2 regions of the Alicyclobacillus sp. TC genome follow, and region 2 is predicted to be linked to the other one. Evidence: predicted binding sites of a transcription regulator. Region 2 holds the regulator's gene; the other holds the start of a gene.
What was found. The regulator LexA, encoded in region 2, represses DNA repair genes until DNA is damaged. The targets are predictions, from matches to a motif close to CGAACATATGTTCG.
Positions count from the first base shown of each region.

Region 1: a site for LexA is predicted at 2,034-2,047, ahead of recA (recombinase RecA). Genes of this name have one in related genera too.

Region 1 is NZ_CP044434.1:1,683,308-1,693,896, forward strand. Features, by position in the region: gene rny (ribonuclease Y) at 1-168, opposite strand, end outside; gene FY534_RS08355 (regulatory protein RecX) at 261-899, opposite strand; gene recA (recombinase RecA) at 889-1,932, opposite strand; gene FY534_RS08365 (DEAD/DEAH box helicase) at 2,131-3,714, opposite strand; gene FY534_RS08370 (competence/damage-inducible protein A) at 3,805-5,055, opposite strand; gene pgsA (CDP-diacylglycerol--glycerol-3-phosphate 3-phosphatidyltransferase) at 5,070-5,660, opposite strand; gene FY534_RS08380 (YajQ family cyclic di-GMP-binding protein) at 5,792-6,283, opposite strand; gene FY534_RS08385 (helix-turn-helix domain-containing protein) at 6,334-7,284, opposite strand; gene FY534_RS08390 (DUF3388 domain-containing protein) at 7,380-8,177, opposite strand; gene FY534_RS08395 (hypothetical protein) at 8,275-9,321, opposite strand; gene FY534_RS08400 (hypothetical protein) at 9,497-9,838, shown strand; gene FY534_RS08405 (hypothetical protein) at 9,971-10,549, opposite strand.
Region 2 is NZ_CP044434.1:1,478,068-1,488,656, reverse strand. Features, by position in the region: partial or broken gene FY534_RS07300 (nucleotidyltransferase domain-containing protein) at 1-633, shown strand, start outside; gene FY534_RS07295 (geobacillin-26 family protein) at 967-1,713, opposite strand; gene FY534_RS07290 (amidoligase family protein) at 2,453-4,090, shown strand; gene FY534_RS07285 (gamma-glutamylcyclotransferase family protein) at 4,159-4,668, shown strand; gene FY534_RS07280 (hypothetical protein) at 4,616-5,440, shown strand; gene lexA (transcriptional repressor LexA) at 6,277-6,915, opposite strand; partial or broken gene FY534_RS07270 (DHA2 family efflux MFS transporter permease subunit) at 7,135-8,633, shown strand; gene FY534_RS07265 (response regulator transcription factor) at 8,834-9,547, shown strand; gene FY534_RS07260 (sensor histidine kinase) at 9,541-10,589, shown strand, end outside.

The DNA of each region.
Region 1 (10,589 bases), 210 kb from region 2:
TTTTTTACGGGCTTCGGCATCTCTTTCCGCCGACTCTAAAATATGCAACGCTCGTGATTCCGCACTGCCGATTTTATTTTCCGCCATGATTCGACGCAAAATATATCCTAAGAAGAAACCCAATAACAGAGCAACAATGGTAACCAATATCCATAAAGCTATATTCACTGAAAAAGCCTCCCTGCCCCATTCACGCAGCCACAATTGAGCTGCGGAATCTAAACCACAATCGAGCTAGAGGCCGTAAAATATACGCAACCTTATATTATCGGTTCGTCCCAATCGTTGTCAAGAAAAGCTACACGCTTGGCAATATCGTAAGAAAATCCTTTTCTTTGCAAATATTGTATAAGTTTTCTTTTTAAATCCTGAGAATGATCTTTCGATTTTTTTCGAAGATATTTTTCCACAAGCAACTTAGCTGCTGCTTCTTCATCCCAATCTGAACAAACTGTGTCTAAAACACCACTTTGTATGCCTCGCTGTTTCAGTTTCATCATAATATAAGCGCGACTTTGTTGAGATTGATGTTGCTCAGCGTACATACTTGCATACCGTCTATCGTCTAAAAACTTGCGGTCTTGCAAAACTTTTAATACTTGTTGTATCTGTTCTTCTGGATACCCTTTTTCTTGCAAATATCGCTGTGTTTGAAATACTGTACGCATTTGATAGCGCAAATAGCGCAGAGCAGACTTCCAGATTTTGCTGAACGCCGCATGTTCCTGCAGTCTAGCTCTATCTTCGGCAGACAGACGTTTTCCCGAATAGAGATGGTAGTCTGAAACAATATGAACGGCTACAGTTAATGCTGTACCATCATCCAAAAGAATAGACACTAAGTCTGAATCCTCCGGTCGAACAGAAACAACCATACTTTCTTTTTCTTCAATCCTCATATTCGTCTACATCATCCGTTACAGACTGAAATAACTGGGCACTTTGTCCTACCTGAAAATGCTCTCTAATTTTCATTTCAATGGACTCCGCAACATCTGGATGCTCTTTTAAATACTGCTTGGCATTTTCCCTACCTTGACCAATACGCTCATCTCCATAGGAATACCAAGCACCACTCTTCTGAATAATTTCCAGTTCTGTAGCTAAATCAATTAAGCTACCTTCACGCGAGATGCCTTCACCAAACATGATATCCACATCAACTTGCTTAAAGGGTGGAGCGACTTTATTTTTAACCACTTTAATGCGTGTTCTACTACCTACAATATCGTTTCCCTGTTTTAGAGATTCTGCACGTCGTATTTCCAATCTTACAGAAGCGTAGAACTTAAGTGCGCGTCCCCCAGTTGTGGTTTCAGGATTCCCAAACATGACGCCAACTTTTTCCCGAATTTGGTTAATAAAAATACATATGGTTTTTGACTTAGAGATGGCGCCAGCCAATTTTCGAAGTGCTTGTGACATCAGGCGTGCTTGCAAGCCAACATGAGAATCTCCCATATCTCCTTCCAATTCGTTCTTAGGAACGAGCGCAGCCACCGAATCGACAACCACAATATCTACCGCACCACTGCGCACAAGCGCTTCTGCGATTTCCAATGCCTGTTCTCCTGTATCCGGTTGGGAGATGAGCATTTCGTCAATATCGACTCCTAATTTGGAGGCATAGATGGGGTCAAGCGCGTGCTCTGCATCAATATAGGCAGCCTGTCCACCACGTTTCTGCACTTCCGCGACTGCATGCAAAGCAACAGTGGTTTTGCCTGAGGATTCTGGACCATAAATCTCAATGATTCTTCCACGCGGTAATCCACCTACACCAAGTGCGATATCTAATGCAATGGAACCTGTGGGAATTGTCTCTACATTCATTGAAGCAGACGCTTCTCCCAATTTCATAATTGACCCTTTGCCAAATTGTTTCTCAATTTGTTTTAATGCCATATCTAATGCGGCGCGCTTGTCTCCCATGCGGGCACCTTCCATTCTCAATTTCGTTATCTCTACTCTCAAAAATTCGTGAAACCTGATTTCTTTCCTGCACTCTATTGTATCAATCTCACCAAAGAATGCAAACATTTGTTCGCATAAAAAAGCAATCTGAGAAATACTCAGATTGCTGACTTAGTTCATCATGCCCAAGGAGGGAAGTTTTTTCGTTCAAATTGGTTAATGACGCACCCGCGCACGGGGTTTTGCAGGCTCCATATTGACTCGTGCCCCATTAATGCGCGTTTGTTTAAGCGCTTCATAAACAAACGGAGCAGACTCTTCCTCAATTTCAATAAATGTAAAGCGGTCAAAAATATCAATTTTTCCCACTGCTTGTCCTGGCACACCAGCTTCATCTGAGATGGCTCGAACAAAATCAGCCGGGGACATGCGAGCGGCCCTTCCAATGTTGACAAAAAAGCGAACCATGCCCGGCGAAGCACCGGTATCCCCAAAATCGTAATCCACCTGTTCTTCCGCTTGTAAATCACCTGCAGAAGCAATTTTTAGCAGAGCGCAGGCAATATCAATTGGATCATAATCATCAATGACTCGACCTAAAACAGCTCGATAATGGCCCAGTCCTCCATCTTGAATTGCCTCTATGACACGATTGCGCCAAATTTCCGCTTGACGTTCTGCCACATCAGCCAAAGACGGTACTTCACGCAATATCATACTGGATTTGGTCTCACGTTCAATTTGCTTGAGCAACTTAAACTCGCGAGGCGTTACTAAAGTAATAGCCAATCCTTGCTTGCCAGCCCGTCCGGTACGCCCGATCCGGTGCACATAGGATTCTGGGTCCTGAGGAATATCATAATTGATAACATGCGTCACATTGTCTACATCGATACCTCGTGCGGCTACATCGGTAGCAACAAGCAACTCGATATCATTGGTACGGAAGCGTTTCATAACGCGATCGCGCTGAGCCTGACTTAAATCTCCATGCAATCCGTCTACCAAGTAACCACGAGCAAGCAAAGCCTCAACTAACTCATCTACTCCACGCTTGGTCCGACAGAAAATAATCCCAAGTGAAACTTCTTCAGAATCGATGATTCGACAAAGGCTTTCCAGCTTATTGCGCTCTAGCACCTTGTAATAGACTTGATCGATACGCGGAACGGTCACTTCGCCGCGATTTACCGTCACATGTTCAGGTGAACTCATATAGCGACCTGCTAAACGGCGTACCTCGTTGGGAAACGTCGCAGAAAAAAGCAAGGTCTGACGTTGGTCTGGCGTTTCTTGAAGAATGGATTCAATATCTTCAATGAATCCCATATCGAGCATTTCATCAGCCTCATCAAGAACAACTGTCCGCACTTGACTGAGACGAAGCGTTCCTCGACGGATATGATCGAGTACGCGCCCTGGCGTTCCGATAATAATTTGAACGCCTTGTTGAATAGTACGAATTTGATGACCAATCGATTGTCCACCATAAATAGGAAGAGCGCGCACACGCTTATATTTAGCGATTTTCCGAAACTCTCCTGCCACTTGAATAGCCAATTCACGAGTGGGCGTAAGAACTAACGCCTGCACGTGATGATCAGCACTCACTGTTTCTACGAGAGGAATACCAAAAGCAGCTGTTTTTCCAGTTCCTGTTTGAGCTTGTCCAATCACATCGACACCGGATAGAATCACTGGAATTGCCGCCGCCTGAATGGGAGATGGTTCTTCATATCCCATTTCATCAATTGCTTGCTGAACTTTCTTACTTAAATTAAACGCTGCAAATGAACTCATTTTCTCACCTTCCTGATTCTCCCCAACCTCGCTCCAAACATTCCACGTCCTGTTTGTATAGAACAAGCTGCCTTCCAAAAGGACCAAAGTTTATGAATGAAGATGTTGCCATAACCTCCACAGCGCCTGTTTGGCTGAACGTATCTGAATTTGTTCGCGAGATCCTCGCAAATGCAGGCTATACGCCTCGGATACGCCATATAATCCTGCAACACCAATGTACACGGTGCCCACAGGCTTTTCATCGCTACCGCCACTCGGTCCGGCAATACCTGTTACAGAAAGCCCCCAATCCGCATCCAGCGCGTCTTTAACACCTTGCGCCATGGCAATCGCGGTTTCTCTGGAAACAGCTCCATGTTGAAGCAAAACTTGTGAAGAAACATGCAATATTTTATTTTTGATCTCGTTATGGTAAGCTACAACGCCACCACGATAGACTGAGGAAACCCCAGGTAACTGTGTAAGCATAGATTGAACAAGTCCACCTGTACAACTTTCTGCTACTGCCAAAGTCAATCCGCTATTGTGCAACCTGTTGACTACAGCACTTTGCAGATTCTCCTCGTCCACACCATAAATATAACCACCAAGTCGCCTGCGTATCTCCGCTTCCACTGGAGCGATTTTGGACCACGCCGACGACTCATTTGCTGCACTCGCTGTAATGCGTAACAACATTTCCCCTTCTCCTGCGAGCGGGGCTACGGTAGGATTGGAAGTTGCGGTCAAATCCCGTACTTGAGCATCGACATCTGATTCCCCTATACCGCAAAAATGCAAAACACGCGAACGAACTACTTTTTGATTGCCAAATAACCGCTCCAAAGTTGGTATGACTTCAGCCAAAAGCATGGGATGCATTTCCAAAGGGGGCCCTGGCAAGAGAAAATAATGAATCCCTTCCTGCTCTACATATTGGCCTGGAGCCGTCCCATTGGGGTTAGCCAAAAGACGACCACCTTCAATACAGAGCGCCTGCTTGCGATTAGATTCTGGCATGGGCCGCTGACGCTTCGCAAAATAAGCTTCGACTTCACGCAACGCATTCTCATCCATAATGAGGTTACGTCCTAGATAATCCGCCAATGCTTCTTTAGTCAGATCATCTACAGTAGGACCCAATCCGCCTGTTACTATGACTACATTCGCACGCTGAGAGGCGATGCGAAAACTTTCGACTATTCGCTCAAAATTATCACCAACAGCAGTATGATAGTAAACATACAATCCATGCTTGGCAAATTCTTCAGAGATATATTGAGCATGACGGTTGTGAATCTGTCCCAACAATATTTCTGAACCTACAGCAATCAGTTCCGCCTCGCATGCGGCAGCCATAGAAACATTCATCCTTAGCGCGATTCATCTCCTGCCATCTGTGTCACCTGTTTGTTTTTAACAAAATAATCCACACCCGAAGCGACTGTCATAATGACCATCAGGTAAACCATTGCCTCATCAAACGGAAATCCAACGACGGAAAAAGGAAAATTGTTCAACATGAGGGCAATCATTGCAACAATTTGAGTCACAGTTTTCCACTTAGCCAGTTTACTTGCCGCAATTACAATGCCGTCAGCAGCTGCAACAAGCCGCAACCCTGTCACAGCAAACTCCCGACTTATAATAAGAATGGCTATCCAAGCAGACAGACGCTGCATCTCAACAAGAGAGATGAGTACGGCTGAAATCAGCAGTTTATCAGCAAGCGGATCTAAAAACTTCCCAAAATTCGTAATCATTTTCCGCTTGCGTGCAATATATCCGTCCAGGCCATCCGTTCCAGCAGCAATCATAAAGACAAGCGCCGCAATCATTTCACTGCCTGTAGTAGTCCGCCCATTAATGGTAAACGACCAGAATTGATAGTGAATCAGCAGTAAAAAACTGACGACCGGCACAAGAAAAATCCTGGCAAGCGTAATCCGGTTCGCCAGATTCAATCGCACACACGCCCCATTCGGACAAGGTATACCCGTAAACTTTCACAACAATCCGATTGTGTGAGTGAAAACAGAAACCCGAAAATACGAACGATTGCCACTCTATTGACTATCATACCATAAGTTTTGACTCAGCGGTAATTTGTAAACTGCAGGGCGACTGGCAAATCAACCTCTCGCAACATTGCAATCACAGCCTGCAAATCGTCGCGACTTTTTCCTGTCACACGGACTTGATCCCCTTGAATTTGAGCCTGAACTTTCACTTTACTGTCACGAATCAGCTTCGTGATGGACTTCGCTGTCTCCTGATCGATTCCTTGTTGTAATTGAAAAGTCTGGCGTACGGTCCCGCCGGATGCTGCCTCTGTTTTACCTGGTTTCAACGCTTTTAAGGGAACGTCACGCTTGACAAGTTTACTCTGCAATACATCCAACAACTGTGAAAGTTTATATTCGTCATCCGAGACCAGGACAAGAGCATTTTCCTCAAGTCGAATCTCGCTTTTACTTCCTTTAAAATCAAATCGATTTTCAATCTCTTTCTGGGCTTGATGAACAGCGTTAGCCACTTCAGCCATTTCTATTTTAGAAACAATATCAAAAGATGCTTCCTTAGCCACAAAAATAACCTCCCGCAACTTCTTGAGTACAGATTTCAACAGTCCTGACTTCAGGATTTTTGAACAATATCGATATTCAGCGGTTGTTGCACAGAAGGAAGCGCCACGGATTGACCGTCAATTTTGAGTGACGCACCCGGAACATTACCTACACGCAAAAGAATGTTACTACCTGTCCAAGAATGACTCGCACCTTGACTGAGTAAAAGACTAGAATTCACCATAGCCCCATTCACAGTCGCCTGCAGCCAACAGCCATTGGCAGCCGTTGCCGTAATCGTTACCTGCGTGGGTTTTGGCCCAGAAACAGTATAGATCATAGCCCCATTTTGCACTGGAGACGACAAAATCGAGACCGTTGGCTGCTTGGGAAGATTCGTCGTATGCCCATATATAGCTTGACTCGTACTCGATGATGGATGAGATGTAGATGACTGATTACTGTGATTCGACAATGAAGTGCTTAACGCTGAATCCGCTGTTGTATGATTCATCGGCGAACGATTGGCCTGATCATTATGAAGCACCACAATACCAACGACAATAGCGGCCAGCACTACTCCTACGACCCCCGCCTGAAGCAACGCTCCACCTGGCAAGCTCGGACGAGTTCTGTTCATTTTGGAACGGTCGTTCTTTTGAGATGATGATTCAGAAGCATCACCCGTTCGGGAAAGTACTGTTTGCCCAGAAAAAGTCCGAGATTCTGAAGGTTCTTCTGTGGATTGCAGATTCGTTTTTTCTTTGATTGACTGTTCTCTGTGCACAGCATCCAACTCCGCCAGAAGAGCCATGCCATCCATCTGCAAAAGTTCGGCGTACGTGCGAACAAAACCTCGCGCATAAACATCGCCAGGTAAAAAATCCCATTCACCATTCTCAATCGCCCGCAAATAGTGCTTGCGAATTTTCGTTTGCTGCTCCACCTCTTCCAAGCTGAGCCCTAGTCTTTCTCTCTGTTGCCTTAATTTTTCGCCCAGCGCCCGAACAGCAGCATGCATGAACAACATTCTCCTTTCATGTATCTCTTCTATTCACTTCGCTTAAACACCGCGTCAGTCAGAGACGTTATCATCCTTGACAGATGAGAGTGAATTTACTCATTCCAAGCAGCCGCCTGACGCTCATATTCATCGTAACGAATTTCTTCACTAGGTTCGCGACGCAATTCTATAACATAATCAAACAAATCCCAATTATATCGGGAATGACGGACAAAGATATCAGGGTGCTCGATCACGATAGGGGCATCCAAACGCAGTATCTCCTCCAGGCAGGCCTGATGTTCTTCATCGCCGCGAAAACAGGATACAGCCCCATCAATGATATAGACAAATTGATCATTAAGGAAATCGGCTGGCGGCAAATTGCGTAAGATAGTTTGTTTAAGCAACGTCGATGAAACAAAAAACCAACGTTTATTGGCATATACACTTGCAGCCACTATCGATTCCGTTTTACCTACTCGCGGTTGACCGCGCAGTCCTACAATCTGCCTGCCCGGACGTTTTAACAATTCACCTAAAAAGTCAACCAACACACCGAGTTCGTCTCGCACAAATCGATACGTACGAGTCTCAGCATCACTGCGTTCTATAAAACGACCATGTCTTAACGCTAACCGATCGCGCAAAGAGGGGGGACGTAAGGCATCTAATTCAGCGTCTTCAATAGAGGACAGCATGGTCTTGAGTGCTTCAATACTCTCTTCCTTATCTGTTAAAATCAAAAATCCACGGCGTGATTCAGAAACTGCTGCTAACTGGACAATATTAAACCCAAGCATCCCCAGAAGCGAAGCTACATCTCCCAACAATCCTGGACGATTTTTAAGAATGTGATATTGAAAATACAATTCAAATTTTGCTTGACTTGCGTCTGTCGGCAAATCCACGCTATCCCCTCCCTTTACCAAACTTCAATGACATATAGCAAAAAGAAACGGCGAGCAGTGCGTACATAAGCAACCTAAACCTAAATTTTGCAGTCCTCTAGGAACCACTTTGAATGAAAGGATTCCAAGCTGCTTGCAAATTTCCGGGCAATTTTGACCATGCGACAGAAGGATTCAATTTGCCATCTATAATTTGCCCGATTAATTGATGAGCCGCTTGAATAAGGCTAACTGGCAACATTTTGTCCTGAAGAATGACTAGGTGCGGCGTGACTACTGATAGGACACCTGAAGTGGGCAAGTCATTTTGCTCATATCGCTGAAGCAATTCCGGCAAAATTGAAGGCCCTGGGAAGCCAAACGAAGCTACATCGTTTGAGGCAGAAAGTGGCGCAGCAGACAGATGGTAGACGAGTGAATGGCTTTGCAATAGCCAGGATTGCGCAGCCGAAGACAAGGTTCCTGCCGCAAGTACAAGTTGTGGCGCCAGCAAACCGGTCTGGGATGGAAAATACACAGATTGGTGTGTACTGCGTTGGGCGGATGGGATATTTTGTAAAATAACAGAACATTTAGGATTAGCTTGATACACACCCGCCAAAGCAGCAGCCATTGCTGCGGCAGAAGGTTGAGAGCTAATTCCTGCTAAAAGGCCAATTTGTGGCATCGCTAGAAAGCGGCTATTGAGCCCGGCTAAATACCCCACTACATAAGCAGCATCTACTTCTGACTCCTTCACTGTCAACCTCTTCCCATGACCTGTCGAGGCGCTGAGAGGAACTAAGGCCAACGGTCCTTGACTCGACCCTACATCCGCATTTCCCCATTGTCCAACAACTACTGCCAAACCTTGCGGAGCTTTTTTATGAAACTGTTGAATTTGCCCTATCAACTGATGAACTTTGACAGACTGGACCCATACATCAAGATTAGATTTTTCCGCTTCATAAACTGCTTGAGCCGTAGTCCATCCTTGAGTTGAAGATGTAATAAAGATTTCCGCAGCTTTTTTACTGACACTCGGTTTCATATGGCTAATATCTGGAGCTCCACAGCCGACAGCCAGTCCCGAACATACTGCTATAAAAGTGAAGAATAAACTTTTTCGCACTCGAGAATGAAAAATGCTTTTTAAATGTTTCATTGGTTAATTGTAGCACTCCATTTTTCCCTTGTCAGTCCAATTCTGGATTGACAACACTAAAATCATGATCACCCATCAGTTTAACATGATTTGCAGTAAATTTATTTCTCGTCTTTATCTTGCCTTTCTTTATGCTGTTCGTGATAATGAGAGTAGGAAAGGATGAATCTGTGTGATGAATTATAGTGGCGGAGACCACTTGTCTGTCGCCAAAGCTCTCTATCAGTTAGATTTTTATCTTCAGCAATTAAACATGGATATTCGTGTACGCGACTTGTATGAACGCGCCTATCGAGAAAAACGCGGTGACCGATATGATGATCGATGGTTGCAGGTATTGGACGAACACCTCGAGGTACGCGACTCCCTGTCTGAACCTTTTACAACCCAAACTATTCTAGAAGTTCTCATGCGTACTGGGCATGAACCACTTGTCCGCAGTCTAATGAGAGAAATACGTCGCCGTAAAATTGGCTTTACACACATCTATCTGATTGGTCGCTCCTCTCGACGTTAATCTACAGGATGAAAGAAAGCCAGCATTGCTAAGGGACACGCCAATGCTGGTTTCCATTCTCAAGATTCTATTTTCTTATCAGAACTTATTCATGCATCATCCAACTGACATGGAATACTATCCTACCCTTGCTTATCCTAAGGAACTTGCCTGGTACCAAAGTTCTGTTGTCCCACTCTGCAAATTTGAAGGATCCTCCTCTATATCATGCAACATCGCCTGCCAATTACTACCCTCTTGGCCAGCAGTTACAGCCGCCAACGCTTCATATTCTATTTTTCCCATACCAGCTGTGGCTACCAATTGACCATTGACCATGACGTCAAGTTCCGCCTGTCCAACTGGTAATCCAGATTGATAGACGGCTTGAAAATAAGTCATAGCCCAGTTACCCAATTGTTGTGAGGAGACATTATCCAACGTGGGAGGAGTTGATATTTCTGCCGAAACATCCAGTTGCTGATGATTGGCTGATTGAATGACAAGATCGGTTAGATACGGGACAGGAGAAAGCGCTTCTGCCAATTTTGCGCGCACTCCTTCCGGAGGATCGGCAACAGAAAATAATGACTCATTTGCAGATTGGGCTTGAGACGGCGATTGCCCTACAGAAAGTTTACCGATAGATCCCGTATTCTTTGCCCATATCCAACCGCATCCCAAGATACTCAAAACAATAAAAAACGAAAGCCATTTACGAAAGTTGTTCAAAAGGAGATCGCCTCCGTCCTCATTCATCAACCTATCAGAA
Region 2 (10,589 bases):
AGCGTTGTAAGAGGCGAAGCGACAGATACTTCTGACCTCGACATTGTTGTTTTCGACGACAGTATCAGTTCTGCATATCGAGAATCATTATTTCAATACGGGTGGGCAATTGAAGTGTTTGTTCACAATCTGAAGTCCTATAGGGATTTCTTTGAGAGCGATTGTAAACGAGCACGTCCTTCTCTACCGAGAATGGTACATGAAGGAATTGTCTTAAAGGACTCAGGAATCATCGATAAAATCAAATCCGAAGCGGGACAACTTCTTAAAAACGGTCCCGCTCCATGGTCATCGGAGACTGTTGCAATGAAGCGATATATGCTAACCGATACATTGGATGATTTTATTGGTTCTCTCAGGTCGGATGAAGATTTGTTCATCGCCAACACATTGGCGGAAGCCATACAAGAGTTCTTTTTGAGAACACATCATCAGTGGATCGGGGCTTCCAAATAGATTGTGCGGACATTAAAGGAATACGACGAAGTGTTTGCGAGTGAGTTCATTCATGCTTTTACGACCTTTTATCAAACAGGAGACAAGGATGAAATAGTGCAACTCACGAACAAAGTGTTAGAACCTTTCGGTGGGCGATTGTTTGACGGATTTTCACTTGGAAAACAGAAGGCATAACCCTTTCTATCAGTGCTATGCCTTCTATGAACAAGTGTCTTGTTGAAAGCAACAATATTTACGAAAAGAGCCTAAAATTTACATATTAGAAACTAAAGTAAATAAACTCACAAATAATTATTAAACATATGAATATTCCTAATAAAGATATATTACGTATAATTCGGCTGACACTTTTTATTAAAATGAGAATAAATAAAAGCAAAATTATAACCCATAAAATAATCGATATGAGCATTCCTACACTCACTAGTAATCACCTATCCGGCATTAAATTTAAGAGGGGCACCTTTAAAATATATGCGCCCCACCTTGTTCAATACCTAATATAGATTAGGCTCCAGGAATTTGATAAAAATCTACAACGTCTGTGTGGTGATTAGTCCACGCTTGAGCAGCTTCGTATGCTGCTCCAATTGCAAATCCCGCGGCGACGACTACACCAACGATAGCACCTACGCCAGTTTCAGAGGTAATAACCGAAACTAATGCACTAGATGCACTTAAACCTGTAGCTGCATAAAATGCATATTCTGATTTTTCTGTAGCAGAAACAGCATTCCAATAATTATTTAGAACGCTTGAGTTGTTGCTGGTTTCAGCTCCCGACCAGTACGCATAAGATGTATTGTTAGAGTTAATCGCAACCATCCAATACTGGGTAGAACCGCTAAAAATGCTGTCTTGAGCATAATCTCCCCACCACTGTTCTGAAACCCGCTCAGAGATGTAATTGGGACTAATAGCAGTGCTTTTTTTAGTAGCTAACCCAGAATTTAAGTCTGTCAAATTAAAAGTTTGTTGTGTATTATTTGAATTTAGAACGGTCATTGTTTTAGTAATCTTATTGTATGTTACAGTAGTAGTCTGCCCGTTTACAGTTACTCTTACTACGTTATCAAAAGGGTTTCCATTAGACATCTTTTGAACATATATTGCATTCCCATTGACTGAAAATGATTGTTTATTTCCAACAGCATTAAGTTGTGAAGTACTAGCATATGCAGATGGAATATTAATGCCTATCATAGTAGATAGAGCAAATACTCCGCCTACAAATTTTTTTAAAATAGTTTTCACCTCAACACCTCCAAATATTTAAAATATATAGAAATTTACTCTATTTTATGGATAACTTCATATAATGTCAATATAATGGATGCCCCTGAAAATAGAAATAAAAAGTTTTAATATTCAGTCATATTTACTGTTGCTCCTGCTATATCCCACTCTTTTGTATATTCTCGTAACGGTCTTTTTTCTTCAATACCAATTTACCCTTCTTCCAACGTTCGTATTGCTCTTGGCCACGCGCATTTTCTTATTCGATAATTCCATCGCATAGGTGACTCGTAGCCTCATTTGCAACAGAAACTGCAACTTCTTCTTCGTAGCAGCCATAAACTGACGATTAGAAAATCGTGGACTATCCGTTTATGATAATGCAGGGACAAAAACATTTTCAGTGGGTTCTCCCTGCTGATCAAACCATGACCGAACCTATTCTACAGCCGTGCTTTACCGGAACTGGCAACGCCAGTGCCAAGAACCCCCTCTTGGTCATCTTCATCATATCCAGCAGAGCCAGTTGGTCAGATAGGTTTTATGTCGTATCGAAGTAAACTGCTTCTGGTCTTTCAGCTCAATCTCGTGTAGTCTTGACTTTCTAGAGGCATTCTCCTTTCTGTTAGCCCAAACCCATGACAAAAGGGATAGGGAGACTCTCACTTTCAAATTTCCACGAAATTCTGGAAAACGCCCACTTGATTAACGTAGACACTTGCCGCCCCCTCTTTCCCTGGGGAAGGAGGGGTTTTTCATGACGATTTGTGCCGTATGTCACAGGGGTTTGTCTAATCAGGTCTCGGTCTCCAGAGGAACGGGGCCAGTTTGTGATCGGAATGTACGGTCCTATCTACAGGTCCTTATGACCAGCGAGATGGCAGATCGAGCAAGAACTTCGTGGGCAAGGCTGCGCGGAGAGCCAGTCGGGATGCGAAACCGTGCTGTGGAAGCGGCCAGGACGCGGTTTTTGGCGCGAGTGCACAGACAAGAAATCATTCCTGTTCAAACGGGTACGGTAGACATGGAAGACGCCAACTCTAGGCGCAACGCAGGACAGACAGAGATTTGGTTTGAACAGTTTGAAGATGGCATGCTCATTGCTCATTCGGGCACGAATGAAGATTATGTCGTGGTAGCCGATCATACAGGGGAACATGCGGTCAGTTGCAGTTGTTCAGCCTATGCGTTTCATCGAAACCAACCTGCTGGAACGCCGTGTCGACACATGCGGGCCTACAATGTTTTGGGTCGTCATACAGAAACCGAGACAGCGCCTTCGGTAGACAGCGTGGTAGGACATCGAGTGGAAGGCGCTCCAATGCTCATGCAAAGGATTGTCAATGAAGAGATGGCTGTAGAGCAGGAACGTGACACAGCCTTGCAACAGTGGCATGAAAGGCACCAACATGATGGTATCTTGATGAGCGAGAACGACGCCGCATGGCAAGACTTGAAAGCACGAGCGATGTCTGGCGCAGGTTCCTTTGAAACCGAACAGGTACTGGATGGATCGGATACCACGTTTGGCTTTGAATTGGAAGTGGAATTCGCAGATAGAGGAGCGTTTCAGCGAACGCTACAACGATTGAAGGCGGAAGGGATCACGGATGTACCGATGCTTCGTGGGTATCACAGCCGTGGAACAGAGGGCTACTGGAATCCTACACGAGATGGCAGTTTGGAAGAACCAGCTGTGGAACTGGTTTCCCCCGTACTTCGGGATACGCCGGAAAACTGGAGAAAGATCGGAACCATGATGCAAATCCTCCATGAGTCTGGAGCACTTCGACAAACGAACCATACCGGTCTGCATATTCATATCGGAAACGACAAGTTGGATGATCGCGGGTATCGCTGGCAGCGTTTGGCGCGAACGGTTGCAGGATTTCAAAGCTGCTACTATCAGATGGGTGCGGCGCGGCACTCGGAAGGCAGGCCTGCCAATCATCGTGGGATAAACTACACTCGACCGCTCCACTTGCCTCACTTGCAAAGATTGCGCCGTACCGATACGGCTGTGGAAGCCTCCAAAAAAATCATTGGCGAATACCGAAATCGAATCGGAGATCGTTATTACATGATCAGTACGCATAAGCAAGCCCATGCCGGTGTGCCCACCGTAGAGTTTCGCTATCCCAATTCCACGCATGATCCCGTCATTTTACAGCGTCAAATCCAATTGGCGCACGCCACCATTCTGCAATCGGCCTATCTGAGAAAACACATGCCTGGTGCAGAGCGCTTGCCTAAACTCTTTGCCCATGATACAGGACCGGAGATGAACACCCTTTCTGAGGATAGAGAAAAGAGATTTCGTCAGTATCTTGATACGCTAGGTTCGGATCGTTTGCGTCTCTTGTCGACACAATTATGGGTACGCGGAAGGGCTTGACAATGATTTCCACATCCTGTATCATAAATTCCAGAAAATAGAATATATGAGAATGGGAGGTGGATCATATGTTGTACTTTGCGTATGGCAGTTGCATGGATGAAACGGATTTTGCACGGACCTGTCCTGGCGCTTCCAGGTACGGACTAGGAGTTTTGAGCGGTTATCGGCTTCGCTTCAATGGCTATTCGGCAAGTCGCAAAGGCGGCATCGCCAACATTGAACGAAAGCCAAGGGAAGAAGTCTACGGTGTGCTGTGGGAAGTCACGCCAGCGATGCAAAAGCGTCTGGATCGCCGAGAGGGAGCGCCGTGGTTTTATCGACGGATTCCTGTGCAGGTGGTCACGGAAGACGGGGAAAGAGTGCGGGCGTTCACGTATGAACTTGTGCAACCGTATCTTTGGGACGTTCGTCCACACCCGCACTACTTGTACCTGTTGATGAGAAGTGCACCGGAAGAAGCCGTATCCGCGATATTTCAGATATTGCGTAATATTCGTTGCATAGAAACGGAGGCGGATGAGATTGACGATACCTGTGGAAGAGAGATTCAACCGTTGGCAGAAGCATTTTTTTAGGCCGCTGGAAGAGGATAGACTGGCGGAGTGGGAACTGATTGCCCAGTTTGGCGAGGAGCCGCCTGTGGAGTGTCATTCCATTACAGGGCTGATTTCCTGGTTGTATGGCGCAGTGTATTCAGGAGATGAAAGAGAAGACACGCAATTCTTTTTTCGCTACCATATTGTGAAACCTTTGCATCAAAACTGTACAATGTGGGGACAGCGTTCGCAGATTTTATACGGGCCTGCGGTGATTCACGACAATACGGTTCCCCCGCCGTGGGCAAGTGAAGAGGAACAGGAAGAATGGGAAGAGATGGAGTTTTCGGATGAGCCGCCTGTAGAGTGGAACATTCTCACGGAACGCACGTTGATCCGGTCTTTGCTTCAAAACGGTGCCTTGCGGCTCATGGAACGCAAGGATGCCTATATTCTGAGAGCAAATGCTGACATACGTAAACGAACTTGCGGAGATTGTGGGGCGTGCCGTTTTCTTGTGGAAGAACAGGGAAGAACGATTTGTCAGGCACAACGGCAATGGACGGGCGCGGATGCTGAGTATGGGCAAACCTGTGGTGATTTTTCACCGAAATCCAATGGAAGCGTAAGTGATCAGTATATCCGTATCGATGCAGAAGACGTCTATTTGCCGCCGTGGACGGTGCAGACGTACTTTGGGTTAGGTGATGAGTCGAGAAAAGGGAGTCGGCTGGACGCATCGTGGATCACAGAGATGAAGGAACAGCTGCACAACTATGAAGTGTATGAACGAGATCACGGTAACGAATGAGTAACGAAAAAGTAACGAATTTGTTCCAAACTGAGCAAAACCTCTGAACATAAAAAGTCCAGAAAACCCTGATAAAACAAGGTTTTTCTGGACTTATGGATACATGGTGATACAACCGGGAATGTTCTAGTATGGAATATGAAATCAATACCTGGAGTCGCTAATCCACTTTCCAGTGTACAAAGTACACTTTCTAATCTAACAAGCTCTTTGACAAATGCTTTAGGCCAAGGGTCTCAACAACTTGGGAACTCGCTGGGAAGTGCATTAAGTCAAGGAGCAAACCAGTTGAGTAGTTTGAGTTCCTCAGGAAGTAGCTCCAATCCAGTCAATCAGCTGGGAAGTGCATTAAGTCAGGGAGCAAACCAGTTGAGTAGTAGTCTAAGTTCCTCAGGAAGTAGCTCCAATCCAGTCAATCAGCTGGGAAGCGCATTAAGTCAGGGAGCAAACCAGTTGAGTAGTAGTCTAAGTTCCTCAGGAAGTAGCTCCAATCCAGTCAATCAGCTGGGAAGTGCGCTGAGTCAGACATCTGGCTTATTGGGCTAACTTTTGTATGTAGGATATGGGCAGCATGCTGTCCTAGTTTTATAAATTTGCTGCCCATTCTATGATGTGATTTTAAACGGTTTTCAGACTTTTATTCATTCATGTTTATGAGTTATGAAAATACTTTATATAAAGTTCTAAACTTGCTTCAGTATTCTTTCTGAAAAATCATATAACTCAAACAGTCGAATATCAAAAAAGTTATCTTGATTTTTAATCGAATAAGTGGCTTTTCTATATGATGTAGAAGTAAATCGTAGTTTATATTTTATTGTTCATAAAATATAAAGTCATGAAAGAGAACGATATAACCCAATTACTTTTCCTAAAATATTTACATGATTGAAATAAAGGGGTTGTAGCGAAGAGTTTTCTGGTTGAAGTCGAATTCTGTTCATTTCTCTAAAAAATCTTTTTACAGTTGCTTCTTCATCATCCGTAATTGCTACGACAATATCACCGTTTTGAGCAGTTGACTGTTGGCGAATAAAAAGTAAGTCTCCATCCATAATACCAGCTTCAATCATGCTGTCACCTTGAACCTTAAGTAAAAAAATTTGTTCAGGAGAATGATACGTATCTGGCAAAGGGAAATAACCCTCTATATGCTCTACAGCTGTGATGGGTTTACCAGCGGTTACTTTTCCAATAATGGGAGCATAGTAAATTGCAGAAGACGATTCCCAATTTGCTGAAGTTTTTTTCGCGATTTGAGTATGCTTCTTTAATAATTCGATTGCACGAGGTTTAGTTGGATCTCTTCGTAGATATCCTTTTTGGCTTAACCGTTCTAAATGACCGTGGACGGTTGAACTAGAAGCGAGTCCTACTGCCTCTCCGATTTCTCGAACGGATGGCGGATATCCATTTTCTTCTATACATTTTTCTATAAAATCAAGTATTTCTTTCTGACGTTTGCTAATATCCATCGCTACAAAACTCCATTCATGCGTACATTCTAATCCTAAGCATAGCATAATATTCTTTGGATGCAAACATATGTTCCGGTTTGTTGGATTGTGTTGAAAATCAAAAATATTTTGGCGTTTTATTCAATCATGTAAGAATTTTAAATGACATTTTCAAGGCCATAGTCATGTACAAATCATCTATTGTCAAACCTAGACCGCTCAAGTTACTATAAGTAAATGTCTTTCCATTTGAAAGGATGGTGTTTTGTGGCGCAATCAGATATAAGATTGAAGTGGTCTATACTTGCAGCTGTTACTTTAGTTTCGTTTATAACGAATGTGGATGCCACAATTGTCGTTATTGGTTTGCCCCGGCTTATGTCTGGTCTCCATATTTCAGTTGTAACTGGACTTTGGACGATTACGTCGTACATTATCACCAGTACGGTTTTTCTTCTTCCTGCAGGTAGATGGTCGGACCTCATAGGTACTAAAAAAATATTTATAGCTGGTCTTGCAATTTTCACAGTGGCCACGTTTTTATGTGGTATTGCGAATTCTGGAAGTGCACTCATTGTATATCGTTTTATTCAGGGAACAGGAGCTGCATTAGCTCTAGCCACTGCCACACCCATCATTGTTAAAGCGTTTCCTGCTAATGAACTTGGTAAGGCGTTGGGATTAATTCCACTTCTTGGGTAATAGGCTCTATCGTAGGACCTGTTGCAGGTGGCGCGCTGATAAACGCTTTTGGCTGGCGCTCTATTTTTTTTGTAACCATTCCATTTGCCATCATAGGCATGATTGCCGCTATGATCGTACTTCGTGCGGATGTGTCACCTAAGCAACAGGTCAAATCAGATTGGCTTGGTATGATCACGTTTGGTCTAGGGCTTGTAGGATTGCTTGTGTCACTTTCCGAAGGACAGTCCTGGGGTTGGTTATCGCTGCGCACTCTTGGGTTATTTGTTTTGACGCTGGTACTTTTCATATCGTTTGTTTGGATAGAATTACGTGTGAAAGCGCCTCTATTTAATCTCTCGCTAGTCAAACATCGTCATTACTCAGCAGGACTTGGCGTTACATTCAGTTACTCGATTGGTTACTTTGCAACAACGTTTCTGTTAACGTTGTATTTGCAGGGTGCGTTGCGTTTAAGTCCCTTGTCAGCAGGTTTGTTGTTGATTCCGTTATCCGCACCTCAGCTTGTGATGGGACCATTAGGTGGGGCAGCGGCTGATCGTTTTGGGCCGGCACGGTTGGTGCTTGTAGGGGTGTTCTTTTTGGGGCTTGGAGTGTATTTCCTAGGCAGTCTAGGCCCGCAATTGAGTGTAATGGCAATCATTCTTCCACAACTTTTGATGTCTACTGCTAATGGTCTAGGGTGGCCGGCGCTTACAAAGGCCGTGCTTTCATCTGCGCCTCGGGAACAGACCGGTGCTGCTTCAGGTATGTTTTATACGTTTCGAAATGTTGGGATGTCATTGTCACTGACATTGGCGTTAGTTGTTGCAGAGGTCAGTGTGCCACCCTCTGTTGCGTCGCAAGCGTTTCTTGGCACGGCAGGCGTTTTAAGTACAAATATCAAAAGCGCCCTGGTAAATTCAACGGATAAAGGTTTTCAATTCTTTATTTTATTCTATGCCATCGCATTTATATGTGGCTTGGTTCTGTTACGTCCTCATCGTTCTGGACAAATGAGCAATTCTACTGTTTCAACACAAAAACAAGCATGAAGACATCAGATTCGTATCTAAAATAAATTATAGAAAATTTCTCAACGCCGAAGTGGACACTTCGAAAACTTGCGGCGTTTTTTTGTTTATCTTTCTAATGCTTATCAAAGTAGATATCTAATTCAAAAGAGGAGCAAGTCTCTGTGATGCAGAATAAAAAATTAAATTTTTTACGCTGTCAATAATTGAGGGATATGTGGATGAAAACCTTTTGCGCAAATGATTTTAGAGTATTGGTTGTTGATGATGATCCGAATATTATCGATCTAATCCGGATGTACTTGCAGAATCAAGGATTTCAAGTCAGTACAGCTCATAATGGAAATTCAGCACTTTCGAAATTACAAACAGAGACTATCCACATTGTGGTATTGGATTTGATGATGCCGGAAATGGATGGTTGGGAATTATGCCAAATCATACAGAAGAATCATCCTGTCCCTGTTTTAATGGTCACGGCAAGAGGGGAAATGTCTGACAAATTAGAAGGTTTCAAGTTGGGGGCAGATGATTATATTGTTAAGCCTTTTGATCCCAATGAACTGACGGCTAGAGTGGTTTCTTTACTTCGTCGCTCTTATTTGTCACAAATGCAAATACAGTTAAGCACAGTACGTTACCATGATTTTAAGATCGATAACCAAGCACATGAAGTTTATATCAAAGATAAAAAACTAGAACTCAGTCCACGAGAGTATCAACTTATATCTATTTTGACTCAACATCCCAATCAAGTATTAACCAGGCAACAATTAATCGATTTAGTTTGGGGTATCGATTTTTTAGGTGAAGATCGTGCAGTTGATGTACTTGTAAAACGTCTTCGCAAAAAAATTCCTAGCAATCCTCATTATCAAATTTCTACAGTACGTGGTATTGGTTACAAATTTGAGGTGGGGGACAAGTCATGCTGACTTCTATGTTTCGTAGAATTCTTGTTGTATACATGAGTGTTATTTTCCTTGCTTTTACATTGTTATCTTTTGTTATCAATATGGAGATTCGTCATTACCTTGTCGAACAACGTTTTGTTGTACTTCATCGTGATGCTGAGATTCTTCTGCCTGAAATTGAAAGGGCCAATCAGATACCACAATCAAATTTACGATTCAAAAAACAATTGGCCAGATTGAAACAACGAGATGATGTAACCATTAATTTGCTTCTTTTGAATCAAGGCAATGATTTAAGAAAAATTCAGCAATTATCTCGCCAACTGATTCGGAATCGTGATATTTACAACACATCTGCGGTTAAAAAAGTAGTCAATGGACAAATCATACAGATTGTAGGTCCTTTTAGTAAAGTGAATCGAGAGTCCATGTTCACCATAGGGCTGCCTATTCGAGAACAGGGAGTTATTATAGGAGCCTTATTCCTGCATACGCCCATTCAAAGTCTTCAAGCCAATCAAGTGACCCAAATTATTGTTCTCATTGCTATACCTATTTTAATAATAACGATAGGTATTCTGTATTATTTTTCAAGAAAATTTTCCCATCCGCTATTGAAAATTACACAAGCTGTTCAATTTATTGGTCAGGGAAATTTTAATCAAAGAGTTCCCGTGCAAGGAAATGATGAAGTAGGGCAGCTAGCCATAACTTTTAATCAAATGGCAGTAAAACTATCAAAATTAGAAGAAATGCGTAAAGATCTCATCGCCAATGTTTCGCATGAAATTAGAACTCCGCTAACCTCAGTTCGCGGATTTGTTCAAGGCATATTAGAAGGTGTTATTCCAGCTACTGATCAAAGAAAATATCTTGAAATTATTTATAAAGAATTAAATCGACTCAATAATATTTTAAATAGTATGTTAGATTTGTCTGCAATTGAGACAGGTCATTTAACTTTAAATTGTCATGCAGTTTCCTGGACACCTCTTGTTGAGGATGTTATTCATCGAATCCGTGCGCGTATTGAACAAAAAAATCTTGAGTTTCGCATGGTTGA